DNA from 3 places in the Herminiimonas glaciei genome. Region 1 is predicted to be linked to each of the others. Evidence: predicted binding sites of a transcription regulator. Region 1 holds the regulator's gene; each other region holds the start of a gene.
The links. Region 1 encodes HrcA, which represses chaperone genes, less so after heat shock. Its sites were predicted from a motif close to TTAGCACTCNNNNNNNNNGAGTGCTAA; they were not measured.
Positions count from the first base shown of each region.

Region 2: the regulator HrcA is predicted to act here: its motif matches at 3,576-3,602, upstream of groES (co-chaperone GroES).
Region 3: the regulator HrcA is predicted to act here: its motif matches at 3,653-3,679, upstream of rpoH (RNA polymerase sigma factor RpoH).

Region 1 covers NZ_JBHTBU010000002.1:1,083,053-1,090,079, forward strand. The annotation lists gene dapB (4-hydroxy-tetrahydrodipicolinate reductase) at 23-829, opposite strand; gene ACFQPC_RS16045 (outer membrane protein assembly factor BamE) at 848-1,531, opposite strand; gene fur (ferric iron uptake transcriptional regulator) at 1,608-2,033, shown strand; gene hrcA (heat-inducible transcriptional repressor HrcA) at 2,107-3,135, opposite strand; gene ACFQPC_RS16060 (HAD family hydrolase) at 3,202-3,918, opposite strand; gene ACFQPC_RS16065 (NAD kinase) at 4,007-4,924, shown strand; gene recN (DNA repair protein RecN) at 5,056-6,702, shown strand; gene hemH (ferrochelatase) at 6,766-7,027, shown strand, end outside.
Region 2 covers NZ_JBHTBU010000001.1:112,068-119,094, reverse strand. The annotation lists gene ACFQPC_RS00575 (autotransporter domain-containing protein) at 1-396, opposite strand, end outside; gene ACFQPC_RS00570 (sensor histidine kinase) at 547-2,574, opposite strand; gene ACFQPC_RS00565 (response regulator transcription factor) at 2,655-3,338, shown strand; gene groES (co-chaperone GroES) at 3,714-4,004, shown strand; gene groL (chaperonin GroEL) at 4,111-5,757, shown strand; gene ylqF (ribosome biogenesis GTPase YlqF) at 5,890-6,837, opposite strand.
Region 3 covers NZ_JBHTBU010000002.1:847,268-854,294, reverse strand. The annotation lists gene ACFQPC_RS14980 (M16 family metallopeptidase) at 1-651, opposite strand, end outside; gene ftsY (signal recognition particle-docking protein FtsY) at 743-1,807, shown strand; gene ACFQPC_RS14970 (cell division ATP-binding protein FtsE) at 1,816-2,499, shown strand; gene ftsX (permease-like cell division protein FtsX) at 2,496-3,422, shown strand; gene rpoH (RNA polymerase sigma factor RpoH) at 3,751-4,647, shown strand; gene ACFQPC_RS14955 (SCO family protein) at 4,709-5,305, opposite strand; gene cyoE (heme o synthase) at 5,309-6,193, opposite strand; gene ACFQPC_RS14945 (COX15/CtaA family protein) at 6,190-7,027, opposite strand, start outside.

The sequences.
Region 1 (7,027 bases):
TCAGTGATGGTTGTGTCTGCGATCAGCGCAAACCGAGTACGTCCTGCATATCGTACAAACCGGTTTTCTTGTCGGCCAGGAAGCGCGCAGCGCGCAGGCTGCCATGTGCATAGCTGACGCGGCTGGACGATTTGTGTGAAATCTCTATGCGTTCGCCGATGCCGGCAAACAGCACGGTGTGGTCGCCGATGATATCGCCGCCGCGTACGGTGGCAAAGCCGATCGACGATGGGTCGCGCGCGCCGGTCACGCCTTCGCGTGCCCAGACGGCGACATCGTTCAATTCCTTGCCGAGTGCACCGGCAATCACTTCACCCATTTTGATCGCAGTGCCGGATGGTGCATCGACCTTGTGACGGTGGTGGGCTTCTATGATTTCGATGTCATAGCCTTCGGAGAAATTCTTTGCGGCCATTTCCAGCAATTTCATCGTGACGTTGACGCCTACGCTCATATTCGGCGCAAACATGATCGCGGTCTTTTCAGCGGCGGCGGCGATGGCGGCTTTGCCGGCCGCATCGAAACCGGTGGTGCCGATGATCATCTTGATATTGTGTGCGGCGCAGTACTCAAGGTGCTGCAAGGTGCCTTCAGGACGAGTGAAGTCGATCAGGAATTCGGAATTGGCGAGGCCTTTGGCGAAGTCGGATTCGATCTGTACGCCGGCAGGTTTGCCAAGGAAGGCGGCGGCATCGCTGCCTACGGCCGGCGATGCGGCGATATCCAGTGCGCCGGTGAGCGTGGCATCCTGTGCTTCCAGGATGGTTTCGATCAGCATATGGCCCATGCGGCCGGACGCACCCGCTACCGCGATTTTCAGTTGATTCATGTGTTCAGATTCTGTTGATTATTTGTTTGCCGCTTTGGCTTTGTCGGCGATACGTGCCAGGTAATCTTTTTCGGTTGGCAGGTCACCACCGCCTTCGAAGGACGAAACCAGCTTGTCCTTGAAGTGGACCGTGACGCGGCTGCTGGTGATTTCGCCATTACCTTTTTGCATGCGGAACGCATAGTCCCAGCGATCGCCGTGGAATACATCGGTCAGCAAAGGCGTGCCGAGCAGGAAGATAACCTGGTCTTGCGTCATGCCTTCTTTCAGTTGCGCGACCATTTCCTGCGAAACGAAGTTGCCTTGCTGGATATCCGGACGGTAAGGGGAGAAAATGCCAAGGAAGCGTTTTTCACGTTTGACTTGCACGCCACTGGTGGCGGCTGGTGCGGCGGCAACCGCGGCGACAGGCTTGGCTTCGGCCACAGCGGCTTGCGTGGCCTCGGCTGCAGGCGCAGCAGCGACCGCAGGTGCTTCTGCCGCTACGGCTGTATCTGCAAGCACTTTTTCTTCGCTGGCCTGAACTGCGACTGGTGCCGGCTTGGCGGCAGGTTTCGCAGCCGGTTTGGCGGCGGCTACCGGTGCCGGTTCATCTATCAGCGGGTTTTTCGACGCACAGCCTGTGAGTACGCTTGCCAATAACAGGCAAAAAGTAGCAGCGAGGGCCGGGGCGCGATTAGAATGACGGGGCAGCATTTGCATATGGGGTCTCAAGGGATTGAGCAATTGTACGAAAACACTATATGATAAGGCAGATATCCTTAATATGAGCAAGAACATGCCGAACAATCCATCCGAGTTAAAAGCCAGCGGTCTCAAAGCGACCCTGCCACGTCTGAAAATCCTCGATATTTTCCAGACTGCCGAAGTACGCCACCTGAGTGCGGAAGACGTCTACAAGATGTTGCTGGCCGACAATCTGGATGTCGGCCTGGCAACCGTGTACCGCGTTTTGACGCAATTCGAACAAGCCGGCTTGCTGCAGCGTAACCATTTCGAAACCGGCAAAGCCGTATTCGAACTGAACGAAGGCTCACACCATGACCATCTGGTTTGCCTCGACTGCGGCAAGGTGGAAGAGTTTTTCGATGCGGAAATTGAAAAACGCCAGGTCCGTATTGCCGAAGAACACGGCTTTGAAATTGCAGATCATGCACTGGCCTTGTACGGTCATTGCAAAAATTGCCAAAAAGCTAAAAAATAAGACGACAAGACCCGATAAAAAACCATGCTGGCTTTGCGGCCGGCATGGTTTTTTTGTTTTCAGCAGCGTTGATTTAGCTGGAAGAGTGGCTGAGTGCGTTCGATAGCAACTTGGCAGTGATGTCGACGATAGGGATTACGCGTTCATACGCCATGCGGGTCGGGCCTATGACGCCCAAAGTGCCGACTACCTTGCCGTTGACGGTATAGGGCGAAGTCACCACGCTCATCTGGTCCATCGGCACCAGGTTGGATTCGCCGCCGATAAAGATTTGTACACCGGTCGCCTTGTTCGAGACATCCAGCAATTGCATCAGGCTGGTTTTTTGTTCGAACAGGTCAAACAACTGCCGTAGCGACACCATATTCGATGACAGGTCGCTGACGCTGAGCAGATTGCGCTCGCCGGAAATGACGACGTCATCGCTATTGTCATTCATCGCATCGCTGCCGGCTTCGACCGCCGCCTGCATCAAACGTGTCATATCGTCGCGCAACTGCTTCAGTTCGCCTTGCAAACGTATCCTTACTTCGTCGAAGCTGAGGCCGCCATAATTCTGGTTGATGTAGTTTGCAGCCTGTATCAATTGGCTCGGCGAGTAATCGACATCAGTCAGCAGCAGGCGGTTTTGCACGTCGCCGCTCGGGCTGACGATGACCAGCAGGATGCGCTTTTCCGACAGGCGCAGGAAGTCGATTTGCTGGAATACCGATTCGTGCCGCGGCGTCATGACGATGCCGGCGAACTCCGATAGCGAAGACAGGATTTGCGCCGCATTTGAAATGATCTTTTGCGACGAGCCGGTTTGCAGAGAAGTCTGTAACTTCGACTCAAGTGCGCTTTCATCGATGGATTGCACAGTCAGCAGCGTATCGACGAAGACGCGATAGCCGCGCGGTGTCGGGACCCGGCCGGCGGACGTGTGCGGGCTGGCGACAAAGCCCATCTCTTCCAGGTCCGCCATGATGTTGCGGATGGTGGCGGGCGACAGTTCCAGTCCGGATATCTTGGAAAGCTCGCGCGAGCCCACCGGCTGGCCATCCGCAATATAGCGTTCGACCAGGGCTTTCAGCAGGGTTTGGGCACGGTTATCAAGTTGCATAGTATCGCTATTGTATGAGTGGCCATGCCGGGCGGCAAGGGCAAGACCGCAGGGGCATGGCGACCATTATGCGCGCTTTAGCCAGGCATCGAGCTCATATAAGTTGGTGCAGCTGGCATCCGGCACGATATGGGCCGGCAGCGTATGGTCAAAACGGTTCATCCATACCGCGCGCAAACCGGCGTTTTGTGCGCCTTCGATATCCAGTTTCGGATCATCGCCGACGTAAACTGCTTCATGCGGTTCTACTGCCAAAGCTGCGCAGGCGGCATGGAAAATTTCCGCGCCCGGTTTGGCGCTGCCGAATTGGTGTGCCGCGATCGAGACCTTGAAATGTGCTGCCAGGCCGATTTCGCCAAGGTCGGCAAAACCGTTGGAAACCGAGCCGAGCAGATAGCGTTCGTTCAGGCTGCTTAACACCGGCACCACATCGTCAAACGGATTCACCGCATTACGCGCAACCGAAAAAACCGCCATCGCCTGGTCGACCAGATCCTTGTTTTCACTTGTTAAATGACAGGCACGTGTCAGTGCGGCGTGGCGCAAAGCCCATACATTGAATTGAAATTGCGGATCGGTAGGCAGCAATTCCATGCGCAACGCGCGCAGTTCTTCATTGCTGAAGCGTTGTGTGACCCCCGGGATGTGCACATTCAGCCAGTCGTACAAAATGGCTTCGGCCCTGACCAGGGTCGGGGCCAGATGCCACAAGGTGTCGTCCAGATCGAACAGGATAGCCTTGATTGGCGGAGGAGGGGAATGCGGTGTCGGCTGGGACGTCATGGTGCTTACTCAATCATTTACGTAGATGATGCATTGCATAGCGCAAGAGAAGGCCAAAAGAAGGACAAATTATGGTCTAATCTGCAGCATGTCGCTTACCCCACACACACCACATCCATCCAGTTTTAATACGATCGCTATCGTCGGCAAACATATGGCCGGCGGAATTGCGAAATCGTTGACGGATATTGCCGACTGCCTGGGCAGTACCGGCCGCAAAGTCATTTTCGAGGCGGAAACAGCCCTCAATTTCTCTTTGACCGATTACGATGCCATGACTTTGCCGGAAATCGGCGAGTGCGCGGATGCCGCTATTGTAGTCGGTGGCGACGGCACCATGCTGGGCATCGCACGCCAACTGGCACCCTACAATGTCCCGCTGATCGGGGTAAACCAGGGACGTCTCGGTTTTATGACCGATATTTCGCTGGACCAGATGATGCCGCTGCTCAAGGAAATGCTGAGCGGTAAAGTCCGTTCCGAGCAACGCACGCTGTTGAAAGGTTCGATAGAACGCGAAGGCGAACCGATGTACAGCACGCTGGCCTTCAACGATGTGGTGCTGTCGCGCGGTTCAGGTGCCGGCATGGTTGAGTTGCGCGTCGAAGTCGATGGCCATTTCATGTACAACCAGCGTTCGGACGGCTTGATCGTGGCGACACCTACCGGCTCCAGTGCGTATGCCCTGTCGGCCGGAGGCCCGATTTTGCATCCCAGCCTGACAGGTATCGGACTGGTGCCGATTGCCCCCCATGCCTTGTCGAATCGTCCTATCGTCGTGCCGGACAGCAGCGTGATCGTGATTGAAGTCATGAGCGGACGTAACGCCAGTGTCAATTTCGATATGCAATCGGTGGCGCGCCTGCTCAAGCATGACCGCATTACCGTACAGCGTTCCGAACATACGATTACCTTCCTGCATCCGGAGGGCTGGAATTATTACGATACCCTGCGCGAAAAGCTGCATTGGAATGAATATCCGTCGGTAGAAGGTCGCTTAAAATAAAACGGTAGGCGTTGTGCGGCTATGGCTTGCGAGCGCTTATCCCCTGTATCACTTGAATTTAAACGTCTGCCTGTCACATCCGCCATTAGTGCATTGTGACGAGGACGCATGAACTGGAACGCACTATCCCCATGCTGCGCACGCTCTCCATCCGTGATTTTGTCATTGTCGATGTCATCGAACTGGAATTTGCCCCAGGTTTCTCGGTGTTTACCGGCGAAACCGGCGCCGGTAAATCCATCCTGATTGATGCGCTGGCCCTGGCGCTGGGCGGTCGTGGCGACGCCAGCGTTGTGCGCGAGGGCGCTGCCAAAGCCGATATCACCGCCGAGTTTTCCGCCAGTGCGGAACTGGATGCGTGGCTGGCGGAAAATGAATTCAGCAATGAAGATGGCGGTGCCTTGTTGCGTCGCGTAATCGACAACGCCGGTCGTTCCAAAGCCTTCATCAATGGCATCGTCGCCACCGCAACGCAATTGCGCGAGCTGGGCGAAAAACTGGTCGATATCCACGGCCAGCATGCGCACCAATCCCTGTTGAAAACCGATGCGCAACGTGTGCTGCTGGATAACCAGGCCGGTTTGCAGGACGAGGTCAAGGCGGTTGCCGCCGCATACAAAACCTGGCGCGCACTGGCGCGACAACGGGAAGAATTCGAAACCAATGCGAAGAATGTATTGCTGGAGCGCGAGCGCCTGGAGTGGCAAGTCGGCGAGTTGGAAAAACTCGCGGTCAAGCCGGGTGAGTGGACCGACATCAGCAATGAGCACAGCCGCCTGTCGCATGCAGCCAGCCTGATCGAAGGCGCACAGGAAGCACTGAGCCTGATCTCAGAAGCCGACACTCCGATGTTGTCGCAACTGTCTTCGCTCAATACGCGTATCGGTAAACTGGTCGATCTCGACGCCGGTTTGCAGCCGGTGCTGGATGCACTGGAACCGGCGCGCATCCAGTTGCAGGAAGCGGTTTACACACTCAACGATTACCTGAGCCGGGTCGAGCTTGATCCGGCGCGCCTGCGCGAGGTCGAAGTGCGACTGGAAAATATCCATTCGGCTTCACGTAAATTCCGTGTCGCGGCTGACGATTTGCCGCAGGAACTCGAAACCCTGTCGGCACAGCTGAAGCAACTGGCTGATGCCAGTGACCTCGATGCCTTGCGCGCGCAGGAAGAAAAACTGAAAGCCGCCTACACCAGCGCAGCGCAGAAACTCACGAAGGCGCGCAGCAAAGCCGCCAAGGCGTTGGGCGATGCAGTCACTGCCGCGATGCAGGAGCTCAGCATGACCGGCGGCAAATTTGCAATTGCCTTGCAGCCGTGCGAACCAGCTTCATATGGTCTGGAGCAAATTGAATTCATGGTGGCGGCGCATGCCGGTACCACGCCGCGGCCACTGGCCAAGGTCGCGTCCGGTGGCGAGCTGGCACGTATTGCACTCGCTATTTCTGTCATTACGTCGAGCGCGACTGCGACACCTACACTGATTTTCGATGAAGTCGACAGCGGTATCGGTGGCGGTGTGGCGGAAGTAGTCGGCCGCCTCTTGCGCCGCCTCGGGCAGGATCGCCAGGTATTGTGTGTCACTCATTTACCGCAAGTCGCGAGCCAGGCCAACCAGCATTTCCAGGTCAGCAAGCAAAGCAGCAATGGCAAAACCGCGTCGTCTATCGATGCACTGGATAGTAATGCACGTGTAGAGGAAATTGCCCGTATGCTGGGTGGGCTGGAAATCACGGCCACCACCCGTTCGCATGCACGCGAATTGCTGGCAAACTGAGCTAAGCTTATTCATGCGACGCTGCGGCGCCGCTTCCCATAAGACCAATAATATTGAGAGCTCATGTCCTTTAGAACAGAACCGCCGTATATCCATGGCAGTACGCCGAAAACTGCCGTTGTGCTGGTCAACCTCGGCACTCCCGATGCTCCCACCACGTCTGCGGTAAGGCGTTACCTCAAGCAATTTTTATCCGATCCGCGTGTAGTGGAAATTCCGCGCGCCATCTGGTGGTTCATCCTGCACCTGATCATCCTGCCATTTCGTTCAGGACAATCGGCCAGGAAATATGCGTCGATCTGGAGTAATGAAGGCTCACCGCTGA
Region 2 (7,027 bases), on a different contig from region 1:
ATTGCGGATATCGCCGGCGACGCTGCCGTAATCGATAGAGATACCGATATTGGTATCTGAACTTATACTGCCGTGATTTGTAATGCTATTAATGGCGCTGCTCGTGTAAATGGCCGATACACCAGTGCTGAGAATAGAACCGCTCGCACCAACTTCTACGCTGGCACCACTACCAAGTACACAGTTGTCACCGGACGTCGCACTATTGATCACCGTGGGACCGCTCGCACATAAACCAGCCGCAGACACCTGGCCCGCGCTCAACAGAAGTGCGGCAGCGCCGATTAAAGTGGCCGCACAAGTCGTGGCTGCCCGGCCCCGGCTTGATGATTTTTCATGGGTGACGATAAATGCCGAGCGCGCTTTGCTCCAGACGATGCGATATGCCTTGTTCACGATAGCTTCCTTCCTGTTGACGCGACTGACGCGCGCTTTATCTTGTAAAAAACCAAGCTAGGAAGTTATCGAAAAATTGCCGTATGGAATCGAGCAAACCTGAGCAGTACCCGACCAGAACAGTCGGATTCCCCTGCCGCCCTCACTCGTTCAAACAGCCCCGGTATTCGGCAAGCGCAAGGAAAATGTGACCATCTTCGCGGCGATATTGTTTTCCAGATGCACACTGCCACCGTGCATTTCGGCGATACGCTTAACCAGATACAAACCCAAACCGGCGCCCGGCTGATGTTGTGCTGCATGTCCGCGAAAGTATTTCTGGAACAGGCGCGGCACCTCGTCTTCGGGTATGGGCTCACCATGGTTGCTGACTGCAATATGCAAATCACCGCCCTCCGCTGCTGTCGCGTTGACATGGATGGTCCGGTCTGTAATGGAATGCCGATCGGCATTCGCCAACAAGTTACGCAATGCCACCTGCAGTAAACCCCGGTCACAAAAGAAAGAAGCCGGCAAGCTTTGCGCGGACAAGGTGATGCGTTCCGTCGGCCACTCTGCCAGCGTTGCTTGCAGCACCTGCTGTGTGTCACACACCGCAGGCCGGTAAGCCGTCGCGCTCGCCTCCATCCGATCGGCGGTCAGGTATTCATCCACCAATGCGGCCATGCGACGTGCGGCATCACGCAGGTTCTGACATCGCACCAAGGTTCTCTCACGCGCTGCATCGAGGTTCTTCGCAATTTGCTGTGCGGTCGTGTTGATGATCGCCAAGGGGGTACGGAATTCATGGGACACCATGGCCACGAAATCCTGCTGTTCTTCCTTGATTTTCCGTTCCACATCCAGCGCCTGTCGCAACTCTTGTTCAAGTTGCATCCGCTGCGCGATTTCCTGTTGCAAGGCTTCGGTACGCTTGGCAACCTGGTGTTCAAGACTTTCATTCAATTGACGCACTACGCGAACAGTTTCCGCCTGCGCCATTTCCTTATCACGGCGCAAGCCGTCGTAGCGGAAGTTCAAGCGCAAGCTCATCAATACCGTATGCAGGAGAGCGCCTATCGCGATTGCATGATCTGTCCCGAAATTCGTCGGTACCACTGCCATATTGCGCAAATAGCTGATCACCGCACCAGCGTAGAAAATCCCGAATACCAACAGGAAAAAGCGCGCCGGCTTGTGGCCGTGCAGTACCAGCCACAACGCGATACTGATAAACACCGCTATCAGCGCCATCGCCACCTGCTGCATCAGGATAACGCCCATGGAGAAGCGCCCGCTCAGTATCAGTACAGCACTAAGCAAAGCCACCGTGCGCGCGCCATACAAGACAAAACGACTGAAGCGCGGCCACACCGGACGTAATTCCAGCTGCTGCAAGGAAAAGTGCACGCCTACGGCGAGACTGGCGCACATGGACAAGCCAAGCAAAGGATCAGAAAACGCGACGGGAATATCGAACAATTGCTGTGGGATTGCGACCGTCATCAACTCGGTCAGGATATTCATCGATACATACAGCAAATACAGCCCACTCTGCTTTTCCCTTGTCATGCGCCAAAAAAACACATGCAACACGATCAGCAAGGCAAAGCAGCCAAAGTACAAACCATAAAAAAGATACTCACGGCGCGAAGAGTCGCCGAAGGCCAGGCGCGACCAGACTTCCACATTGGTCGACATCGCATTCTTGCTCTGCAGGCGAATCAGCCATATTTCGCGCCCGGCAGCCGCCATCCGTATTGGCAACACCACATTGCGGGTATCCAGCGGCCACGCCGCACGACCCACATCTTCGCCGGCAAGCTGTTCACTCCACGCATGGGCACCATTGGGCCGATACAAGCGCACATCATCGAGCAAGGCATTCGTAAAGCGCAGGAACCATTCTTGCGGGGCATCTGCCTGCCGCTCCACAACCAAACGCAGCCAGATCGCATCTTTCGTATAGCCGGCACTCAGGGCTGCAGGTATTGCTTGCCAGTGATCCGATGCCAAAGCGTCGTCCGGCGTCAATTGCGCCCCCGGATCACGCAACATGGACAAATGGCCACTGCCGCTTACTTTCCGTGTACCGGCTTGCAAGTCGAGCGCAGATTGAGCCAGGCCCGACAAGGGCAGCAGGATGGAAAATAGAAAAAGGATGGAAAATATGCGTTTCATCGGCGGCGAGAATAACATGTGCGCAGTTGATTCTGTACCTGTGTCAACGCTCAGAAACACTCAGGTATAAAACGCGGGGAATCGGCTATCCTTATACGATGTACAAGCTTATTCTGCTCGAAGACGAAAACGTATTGCGCCAGGAATTGGCCGAATTCCTGACGGACCTCGGCTATGCCGTCGATGCCGCGTCCACCCTCGCCGAGTTCCACGACATGTATTCTGTCGCCAGCCATCATATGGCGGTGCTGGACCTTACCCTACCTGATGGTGATGGCATGGCATTGATACGACAGTTGCGCGGACAGGGGCATCGGATCGGCATCGTCGTACTGACCGCACGTGGCGGGATGCCCGACAAAATTGCCGGCTTGGGTGAAGGGGCTGATTATTATCTGGCCAAAACCGCCGATCTGGATGAGCTGGCCGCCACCCTCGCCGCCCTCAAACGCCGCCTGGCGCAACCGGAAGCGAGTAATTGCTGGGTCCTCGAAGTCGGTCGACGCCGCCTGTTACCACCCGGCCAATCTGCCATCTCCCTCTCACAACAGGACGTAACCGTGTTGCGCACGCTAATGGCCGCGCAAGGTGAAATCGTCAGCCGATTAACCATCGTACAAGCACTGGGGGAAGATTTCCTGCATTACGACCAGCGTCGGCTGGATACGCAAATGCGACGCTTGCGCCGCAAGGCGGAAGAGACACTGGATATGGAATTACCCGTCAATACGGCGCGCAACGCCGGCTACAGTTTCTTTGCGGCGGCGGAAATCCGGCCGTGAACACTTGCCGGTGAATTGAACCTATCCTTGTGCAACCTGTAACTGGGTACCGTCAAGCGCCCAACGCCGGACGCCACTATATATAGCTGCAGCTTTCCCGCCCGGACAATTAAACCTATCCCACCCCTCAACTGCTTTCCAAAAAAACAATAAAAGTCCAGGATCTGTTTCCGAATTTTTATTATTTCATTTTGAACAGCCCAGCCGACTTGAATTATCCAACAAGCGTCCCTATACTTAGCACTCGTCGGGAGAGAGTGCTAACAACTAGCCCCGGACGACCAACTTTCTAGTGCGGCATGTATGCACTGTAAAGCACGCTTTGCAGCCCACTGCCGCAAATCACCATAACCTATTGAAAACTAAGGAGTTTGTATGAACCTTCGTCCTTTGCACGATCGCGTCATCGTCAAGCGCCTCGACCAGGAAACAAAAACTGCGTCCGGCCTCATCATTCCTGAAGCAGCTGCTGAAAAGCCTGATCAAGGTGAAATTCTGGCAATCGGCAACGGCAAGATCCTCGAAGACGGCAAAGTACGCCCACTCGACGTTAAAGTCGGCGATCGCGTTCTGTTCGGCAAATACGCCGGCCAAACCGTCAAAGTTGATGGCAACGAAGTTCTCGTGATGCGCGAAGAAGACATCATGGCAATCGTACAAAAGTGATGCCGTTTTTCGGACGCAACGGCCATGCCGCAGCGCTCGAAATGGTGTCATCCCTAGTCGGGATTCAGTGATTCAGTCACTCAACGAATAATCAGGAGCAATCAACATGGCAGCTAAAGAAGTAATTTTCGGCGACGCAGCGCGCGCCAAGATGGTTGAAGGCGTCAACGTTCTGGCGAATGCAGTTAAAGTAACCCTGGGCCCTAAAGGCCGTAACGTGGTTCTGGAACGCTCGTTCGGCGCACCAACCGTCACCAAGGATGGTGTTTCGGTCGCTAAAGAAATCGAACTCAAAGACAAATTGCAAAACATGGGCGCACAGCTCGTGAAAGAAGTGGCTTCCCGCACCAGCGACAACGCAGGCGACGGCACCACCACTGCAACCGTACTGGCACAAGCGATCGTTCGCGAAGGCATGAAATACGTTGCAGCCGGCATGAACCCAATGGACCTGAAGCGCGGTATCGACAAAGCTGTTGCAGCAACTGTCGAACAACTGGCTGCCATTGCAAAGCCATGCACCACCACCAAAGAAATCGCTCAAGTTGGTTCGATCTCCGCTAACAGCGATGCATCGATCGGCGAGCGCATCGCTGAAGCGATGGAAAAAGTCGGCAAGGAAGGCGTCATCACTGTTGAAGACGGCAAATCCCTGAACGACGAACTCGACATCGTTGAAGGTATGCAGTTTGACCGCGGCTACCTGTCGCCATACTTCATCAACAATCCGGAAAAGCAAACCGCTATCCTGGAAAACCCGTTCATCCTGTTGTGCGACAAGAAAATCTCCAACATCCGTGACCTGCTCCCGGTATTGGAACAAGTTGCCAAAGCCGGCCGTCCACTGCTGATCATCGCAGAAGACATCGAAGGCGAAGCACTGGCAACCCTGGTTGTGAACAACATCCGCGGCATCCTGAAAACCTGCGCAGTGAAAGCTCCAGGCTTCGGCGACCGTCGTAAAGCAATGTTGGAAGACATCGCTATCCTGTCCGGTGGCCAGGTTGTGGCTGAAGAAGTCGGCCTGACTTTGGAAAAAATCACGCTGGAAGAATTGGGCCAGGCTAAACGTATCGAAATCGGCAAGGAAAACACCACGCTGATCGACGGTAACGGCCAGGCTGTCACGATCGAAGCACGCGTTAAACAAATCCGTGCCCAAATCGAAGAAGCCACTTCGGACTACGACCGTGAAAAACTGCAAGAACGCGTTGCCAAACTGGCAGGCGGCGTTGCAGTGATCAAAGTCGGTGCAGCTACCGAAGTTGAAATGAAAGAGAAAAAAGCACGCGTTGAAGATGCCCTGCACGCAACCCGCGCTGCAGTTGAAGAAGGTATTGTTCCTGGCGGCGGCGTTGCCCTGTTGCGCGCACGTGCTGCGATCAAGATCAAAGGCGACAACCCTGATCAAGACGCTGGTATCCGTATCGTTCTGCGTGCAATGGAAGAACCATTGCGCATGATCGTACAAAACGCCGGCGAAGAGGCTTCGGTTGTTGTGGCTAAAGTATTGGAAGGCAAAGGTAACTTCGGTTACAACGCTGCCAACGGTACCTACGGCGATATGGTTGAAATGGGCGTGCTGGATCCAGCTAAAGTGACCCGTTCGGCATTGCAAAATGCTGCATCGATCGCTGCCCTGTTGTTGACCACCGATTGCATGGTTGCTGAAGTTACTGAAGACAAACCAGCAGGCGGCATGGGTGATATGGGCGGTATGGGCGGCATGGGTGGTATGGGCGGCATGATGTAATTGTCATTCCGCTTGCGGTACCGTATTGCACGGTACCGCAGCCCGATGCGCTTTTCCTGCACATCAAAAAAAGCCCGCAAGGTTTATGCCTTGCGGGCTTTTTGTTTTATGACTTGAAACTTCCGAATTTATCTAGCGACGACGTGATGCCTTATCATCGTGTCCGTCTTCCGTTTCTTCATCATCGTCATTTGCCACGTCACTCAGCGATGGCGGCGGCTGGAAGCTGGCCAGCAAAGCGATACGACTTTCCGGTGTTTCCAGGCTGACCCGACCCAGCGCACCAACCCGGTAATCCTGCAAGAAAGTGTGTGCAGCTTTTTCCAGGTCGAGTTCACCACCCTTGATGCGGAAACCGCGCCGCAAAGCCACACCTTCAATCACACTGACACCGTCTATGCCTTCGGTAGGAAAACCGTAACGCGCCGTCAGCAAATGCGGGTAATGCATGAGGACGATGTCGGCCAGGAAGGTCGCAACTTCTTCTTCAATCAAGGCATTGCTGCCGATCGCATGGCTGGCCGCCAGCATCAAACCATCGCTTGGATGTTCGATCTTCGGCCACATCATGCCCGGTGTATCGGTCAGCACCATATTGTTGCCGAGGTAGAGACGCTGCTGCATCTTGGTCACGGCAGGCTCGTCACCCACTTTGGCGACACGCTTTTTCAGCAAGGCATTCATCAGCGTCGACTTGCCGACGTTGGGAATGCCCATGATCATGATGCGCAAAGGTTTGAGTGCGGTCCCGCGATGCGGTGCAATCTTCAGGCACAAACCCGGAACCTTGGCGACATCGGATGGTTTTTTGCAGCTGAGCGCGACCGCATGCACGCCCTTTTGGCTATTGTATAAATCCAGCCATTTTTGCGTCGCGACCGGGTCGGCCAGGTCACTCTTGTTGAGGATTTTTAAACAGGGGCGCTGGCGAAAGGTGCGCAGCTCTTCGATCATCGGATTACGGCTGGCCTGCGGTACGCGCGCGTCCAGCACCTCGATGATCATGTCGGTCTTTTCCATGGCTTCCGCCGCCTTCTTGCGGGCGGCGTTCATGTGACCTGGGTACCATTGTATGGACATGCGTGACTTTATCTGAGGGAAGCAAGCCGCTATTTTACTCGCTCGCAGCCCCCTTCGAGGACAAGCCGACCCCGGTTTCGGCAGATTCCACGCATTAAGTATCCCGAAATCAGCAAAAATTGTCATACGCGCGTCATATCCGGCATGCACACTCATGTCCGCAGCGCCAACGGGGACCGGCGCAATAAAG
Region 3 (7,027 bases), 240 kb from region 1:
GACGTCGCCGGATACCACCATCGTTGCATTATTCGGCGCATACCAGGTGTCGTGCCACGCTTTCACATCATTGACCGTCATATTCTGCAAATCATCCATCCAGCCGATGATGGGATTGCGATAAGGGTGCACCGCATAAGTCGTGGCTGCCAGTGCTTCATACAGTTTGGAAGTCGGCTGGTCGTCGGTGCGCAGGCGGCGCTCTTCCATCACGACGCGGATTTCCTTCGCGAATTCATTCTTGTCGAATACCAGGTTGGCCATGCGGTCCGCTTCCAGCGCCATCACTGCTTCCAGCTTCGATTTCTCGATTTGCTGGAAGTAAGCTGTGTAATCCTTGCTGGTGAAGGCATTTTCCCGGCCGCCAAGCTGGGCGACGCGTTTACTGAATTCGCCCGGTTTCAGCTTCTTGGTGCCCTTGAACATCATGTGTTCCAGCGCATGCGCCACGCCGGTCACGCCATTGCGTTCGTCGACCGAGCCGACGCGGTACCAGACCATATGGGCGACAGTCGGTGCCCGGTGATCTTCATTGACGATGATCTTCATGCCATTTTTCAGCGTGAACTCTTCAGTTTGTGCGGCATTTGCCCACAAGGGGGTCAAAACGACGGAGGCCGCCAACAGCAATGTTCTGATACTCAATTTCATGACCTTCGCTCTGATAGAATACGTCGATTGTATCCGCTTACCTGCAACATACCGGCAAGCGCCTCTGACCGCTGTTCTGACTCCATTCGAGATGTTTAGTTTCTTCAAGAAAAAACCGCAAGAACCCGCGCCCGCGCCGCAAGCACCGATCGCCCCCGTGAGCGAGGAGCTGGCCGCAAGCATTCCGGCACCATCGCCGGAAGCCGCCGCCGCCGCAGTGCAGGCTGAAATCGTTCCGGCCGTCACCCCGGCCGAGCAAAAGCAATCGTGGATGGCACGCCTCAAGGTCGGCCTGTCCAAAACCTCGTCCAACCTGACCACCCTCTTCGTCGGCGCCAAAATAGACGACGATCTGTACGAAGAGCTGGAATCGGCGCTGCTGATATCGGATGCCGGTGTCGATGCCACGCAATTCCTGCTGGATGCACTCAAACGCAAGGTCAAGAATGAAAAACTGACCGAAGCGGCACAGGTGAAAACCGCCCTGCGCAGCCTGCTGCTGGAAATGCTCACGCCTTTGCAAAAACCGCTGGTATTGGGTCAGCACCAGCCGCTGGTCATGATGATTACCGGCGTCAACGGTGCCGGCAAGACCACCACCATAGGCAAACTGGCCAAGCATTTGCAGGCACACAATCAATCGGTACTGCTGGCCGCCGGCGATACCTTCCGTGCCGCCGCCCGTGAACAATTGACGGTCTGGGGCCAGCGCAACAACGTGACCGTGATCGCGCAGGAATCCGGCGATCCGGCCGCTGTCGCTTTCGACGCCGTGCATTCAGCACAGGCGCGCGGCACCAATGTCGTGATGGTCGATACCGCCGGCCGCCTGCCGACCCAACTGCACCTGATGGAAGAGCTGAAGAAGGTCAAGCGCGTGATGGCCAAAGGCATGGCGAGCGCCCCGCATGAAATCCTGCTCATCATAGACGGCAACACCGGACAAAACGCGCTGACCCAGGTAAAAGCCTTCGACGATGCACTCGGCCTGACCGGCCTGGTCGTCACCAAACTCGACGGCACTGCCAAAGGCGGCGTGCTGGCGGCGATTGCGCGCGCGCGGCCGATCCCGGTCTACTTCATCGGCGTCGGTGAACAGATTGAAGATTTGCAACCGTTTAATGCACAGGAATTTGTAGAAGCGCTATTGGGCTAACAACATCGATGATTGAATTCCACCAGGTTACAAAGAAATACACGCAAAACGTCACTGCTCTGTCCGACATCACATTGTCGGTCGGCAAAGGCGAGCTGGTCTTCCTCGCCGGTCCGTCCGGTGCAGGCAAATCCACGCTATTGAAACTGATCGCCGCGATGGAACGCCCGAGTGAAGGCTCGGTCGTCGTCAGCGGACACGACATCAGCCGCATCAAAACTTCCGGCCTGCCCTACCTGCGCCGCAATCTCGGTTTGATTTTCCAGCAACAGCGTTTGCTGGCAGACCGCAGCGTGCTGGCCAACGTCATGCTGCCGTTGATCGTTTGCGGTGCTTCACGGCCGGATGCCGAACGCCGCGCGCGTGCCGCACTGGATAAAGTCGGCTTGCTGGATATGGCAAGCTCCGGACCGCTTACGCTGTCCGGCGGTGAGCAACAGCGCGTGGCCATCGCCCGCGCCATCGTCAACCGCCCACAAATCATCCTGGCCGATGAACCTACCGCCAACCTGGATCGCGCTGCCGCGAACAAGGTACTGGATGCGCTGAAGGCCTTCCACTCGGTCGGCGTCACCTGCCTGATTTCCACCCACGATGAACAATTCCTCGATACCGCGACCCGCGTGATTTATCTCGACCATGGCCGAATCATTGAAAGCTGGCGCAGAACAGCAACCCAGGAGCCCGCATGAATAGCTGGCTCAGACATCATGGCTTCGCGCTCGGCGACGCCTTCCGTCACTTGTTCAAGACCCCCGGCAACTTCCTGCTGAACGTATTGGTGGTATCAATTGCATTGGCGCTGCCCTTCGCCGGCATGACGCTACTGGAAAACGTACGCCCGGTATCCGAGCAACTGGCGGTAGAACCGGAAATCAGTATCTTCATGGCGATGGATACCCCGCGTGAACGGGCGACTGCCATAGCACCGGAAATCCGCCGCATCGCGCAGGAAGCCAAACACCCGGTCAAACTGGAATTCATCCCGCGCGAAAAAGCACTCAGCACGCTAAAGAATAAAACCGGGCTGGACGATGCGATTTCAACACTGGGAGCCAATCCCTTGCCGGACGCTTATGTGGTCAAGATGACCGGCTTCCAGAATGACGGCGACGCCAAGAAAATCAAAGCCATCGTCGAAAAGCTGCAAGCCATCAACGGCGTCGAATATGTACAAATGGATTCGGCCTGGGTTGAACGGCTGGCGGCCTTGCTGCAAGTCATGCGCCTGATCCTGATCTTCCTCGCCACCACGCTCGGCGTAGTCGTGGTTGCCGTGGTCTTCAATACAATACGCCTGCAGGTCATGACGCAGCGTGAAGAAATTGAAGTCTCGCGCCTGGTCGGTGCCACCGACTCCTTCATTTGCCGGCCTTTCTATTACACCGGTGCCCTGCTCGGCCTGATCGCCGGTGGCGTCGCCCTGATCGCAGTCGCACTGGCCTTGAATCCGCTGAACGCGGCAATCGCCGATTTCGCCCGCCTCTATGCATCCGAGTTCCGCCTGGCACCGCTGGACCTGGTGCCGACATTGATACTGTTGGCCGCCAGCGCTTTCCTCGGTTTACTGGGCGCATTGCTTTCCGTACAGAGGCATTTGGCACGACTGCATTAAGCACCATGTGAGCGCACACTGACTTATGTTTTTATCTGTGCCACGCAACAAATAAAAAGGGACCTGAACAGGTCCTTTTTTATTTCCCAAAAGAAATGCAAATCTTCGTCAAAATCGGGCTGTCAGACGCAACTTCTGGGTCAGAAAGCTCTCTAATCCCTGCAAGAAAAGAGCAATAATGATTAAAAAAGCAATAGTGTTTAGGCTATCAGCTTAGTAAAAAACGCTCATTAGCACTCATTTCAAGAGAGTGCTAATATAGCTATTCAAAGCAGTTTAGTTCACAGAAACAAATTGGTTTCTGACTGAAACTTAGCAAGGAGAACGCATGAAAGCAGTATCTGCATCTACCGCATTGGTTCCTAACAGCAATATGCTGGCATTGGGATTTTCTGGTGCGCTGGGCAATATTGACGCTTACATCTCGGCGGTCAATCGCCTCCCTATGCTGACGCACGAAGAAGAAATGTCTTTGGCGCGTCGCCTGCGCGACGAGAATGATCTCGGTGCCGCGCAAAAACTGGTGCTCTCGCATCTGCGCCTGGTCGTCTCGATCGCCCGCGGCTATCTGGGCTACGGCTTGCCGCACGCAGACTTGATCCAGGAAGGCAATATCGGCTTGATGAAAGCCGTGAAGCGTTTCGACCCTGATCAAGGCGTACGCCTGGTTTCGTATTCGATGCATTGGATCAAGGCAGAAATGCATGAGTACATCCTGAAAAACTGGCGTCTGGTGAAAGTCGCGACGACCAAAGCACAACGCAAATTGTTCTTCAATCTGCGCAGCCACAAAACCGGCCTCGATTCGATGACGCCGGATCAGGTCGATGAACTGGCGAAAACGCTGAACGTCAAACGGGAAGAAGTCATAGAGATGGAAACCCGCTTGTCCGGTCGCGATATCGCACTGGAAGCGCCGACTGACGATGAAGACGACAAGTTTGCGCCTATCGCTTACCTGTCTTCAGATATGCAGGAACCGACCAAGGTGCTGGAATCGCAGCAGTTTGATCGCCTGCAAACCGAAGGCTTGTCGAATGCTTTGGGCAAACTGGATGCACGTTCGCGTCGCATCGTTGAAGCGCGCTGGCTGGCGAACGACGATGGCTCCGGTGCAACCTTGCATGAATTGGCTGATGAGTTCGGCGTATCGGCAGAACGTATTCGCCAGATCGAAGCAGTCGCACTGAAAAAAATGAAAGGCTCGCTGGCCGCTTACGCTTAAGCAGTCATAGCAGCAAACAAAAAAGGCGCTCCTCGGAGCGCCTTTTTTATGCCTGTCTTCTTTACGTTTTCTCTGCCAGTAAAGTCTTCAGATCCTGCACGATAGGGTCTATACCCTGGCCGTGACGTATGAATAAGCGGATGCGGCCTTGCGGGTCAAACACATAGCTGCCGGCGGTGTGATCGACGGTATAACTACCCGGTGTCTTGCCCGGCACTTTTTGATAAAACACTTTGAATTCTTTCGCCACTTTCTCGGTCTCTGCGAGGTCGCCGCGCAAGCCGAGGAAGCGTGGATCGAAAGCCGGTACATACTGCGCCAGCAAGGCGGCGGTATCGCGCTCAGGGTCGACGGTCACAAACAAGACCTGCACCCGGTCCGCATCCGGTCCCAGTGCCTTCATCACATTCGACATTTCCATCATGGTCGTCGGGCATACATCAGGACACTGTGTGAAACCAAAGAATACGACAACTGCCTTGCCCTTGAAATCGGCCAGCGTGCGCAGCTTGCCATTGTGATCGTGCAGCGAAAATTCCTTCGCATATCCGAGCCCGGTCAGGTCGGTGTTATTGAAAGTCACTTGTTTCGCTTTATCGCTGCAAGCACTCAAGGCCAGCACTGCAGCGCACATCATCAGGAAAGAACGGAAGCGCATTTTTCAGAATCTCAAATAGTGGTCGACCAACAAGGCCGCAAACAGCAGGGATAGATAGATGATCGAATAAGCGAACATCTTGCGCGCAATCATATCGGTGTAATGGCGATAAACCTGCCATGCATACCAAACGAAAATGATATCCAGGATCGCCACCGACACCAGGTAAATCAAACCGCTCATACCGACCGCAAACGGCAACATGGTGGTTGCGACCAGGGCGATGGTGTAGAGCCAGATATGGAATTGGGTGAACTCGGTGCCATGCGTGACCGGCAGCATCGGTAAACCGGACTTTGCATACTCATCACGACGGTACAAGGCCAGCGCCCAGAAGTGCGGCGGGGTCCAGATGAAGATAATCAAAACCAGTATCCACGCCTGCATCGGCAAATCATTTGCCACCGCGGCCCAGCCCAATGCAGGCGGCATCGCACCGGACAGGCCACCGATCACGATATTCTGCGGCGTCGCCGGTTTCAGGATGATGGTGTAAATCACTGCATAACCGACAAAGGTGGCAAAGGTCAGCCACATCGTCAGCGGATTCACAAAGTTGTACAACACCCACATGCCTGCGCCACCGATCACACCTGAAAACACCAGTGTTTGCAGCACGGTAATTTCGCCGCGTGCCATTGGACGTCGGGCGGTGCGTGCCATGCGTGAATCGATCTCGCGCTCGACCAGGCAGTTAATTGCAAATGCGGCGCCCGCCAGTAACCAGATACCGATTGTTGCAGACACGACAATCTTCCAGCTTGGCAACTCAGGTGTTGCCAGGAACATGCCGATGACGGCGCAAAAAACCGCCAGCTGCGTCACACGCGGCTTGGTCAGGGCCCAGTACTGGGCGATACGATTCGGAGATACGGTCAGAGTAGTCATGCGTTGTCGTTGGGTGCAGCCGATAAGCGCGTATCAAGTTGATCCGGCCCACGATTTGTCCCGGCAGCACCGGGGATTCTAGCCTTGTAGTTTAACATGACCAGCAAGAGGACAAGCAGCGCTGCACAACCATTGTGCGCGACCGCCAGCGCCAGCGGCCATTTCAATGAAACTGTGGCAATACCTATCGTGATTTGCAATGCCAGCGCCGCCAGCACACCACGTGCAATCGTCTGCAAACCTTCGATCTTGTAGGCCTTGTAGCAAACCCAGGCGATGTATCCGGCCATGACAAAGGCAAACACCCGGTGCGTCCAGTGGATCGCTGTCAAAGCCGGGAACGGCAGGTATTCGCCATCCGCTGTCATGCCGAGGCTGCGCCACAGCGTGAAGCCGTTTTCAAAATCCATCTGCGGGATCACCGCACCGTGGCATAAAGGAAAATCGCTGCAGGCCAGCGCCGCGTAATTGGTGCTGACCCAACCACCCAGCGCAATCTGGAAACTGAGCAAAATCAGGGCGATCAGCGCCGGGATACGCAAGGCATAAGCTGCGGCGGCGACCGGTGGATGCTCCTTTTGCCGTGCGCCAACCCAGGCCAGCATGCCGAGCAAGGTCATGCCTAACAAGAGATGGATAGTGACAATGACAGGCTGCAGCTTCATCGTCACTGTCCACGCGCCAAAGGCACCCTGGATGCAGACGAAAATCAGCAAGGCCACCGGAAAATGCGGCGAAAACTTGTGCACGCTGCGGCCGCTCTGCAACCAGAAGCGCCAGGAAATCACCACGATCGCGATGATGAGCACACCTATGCCCATCGCCAGGTAACGA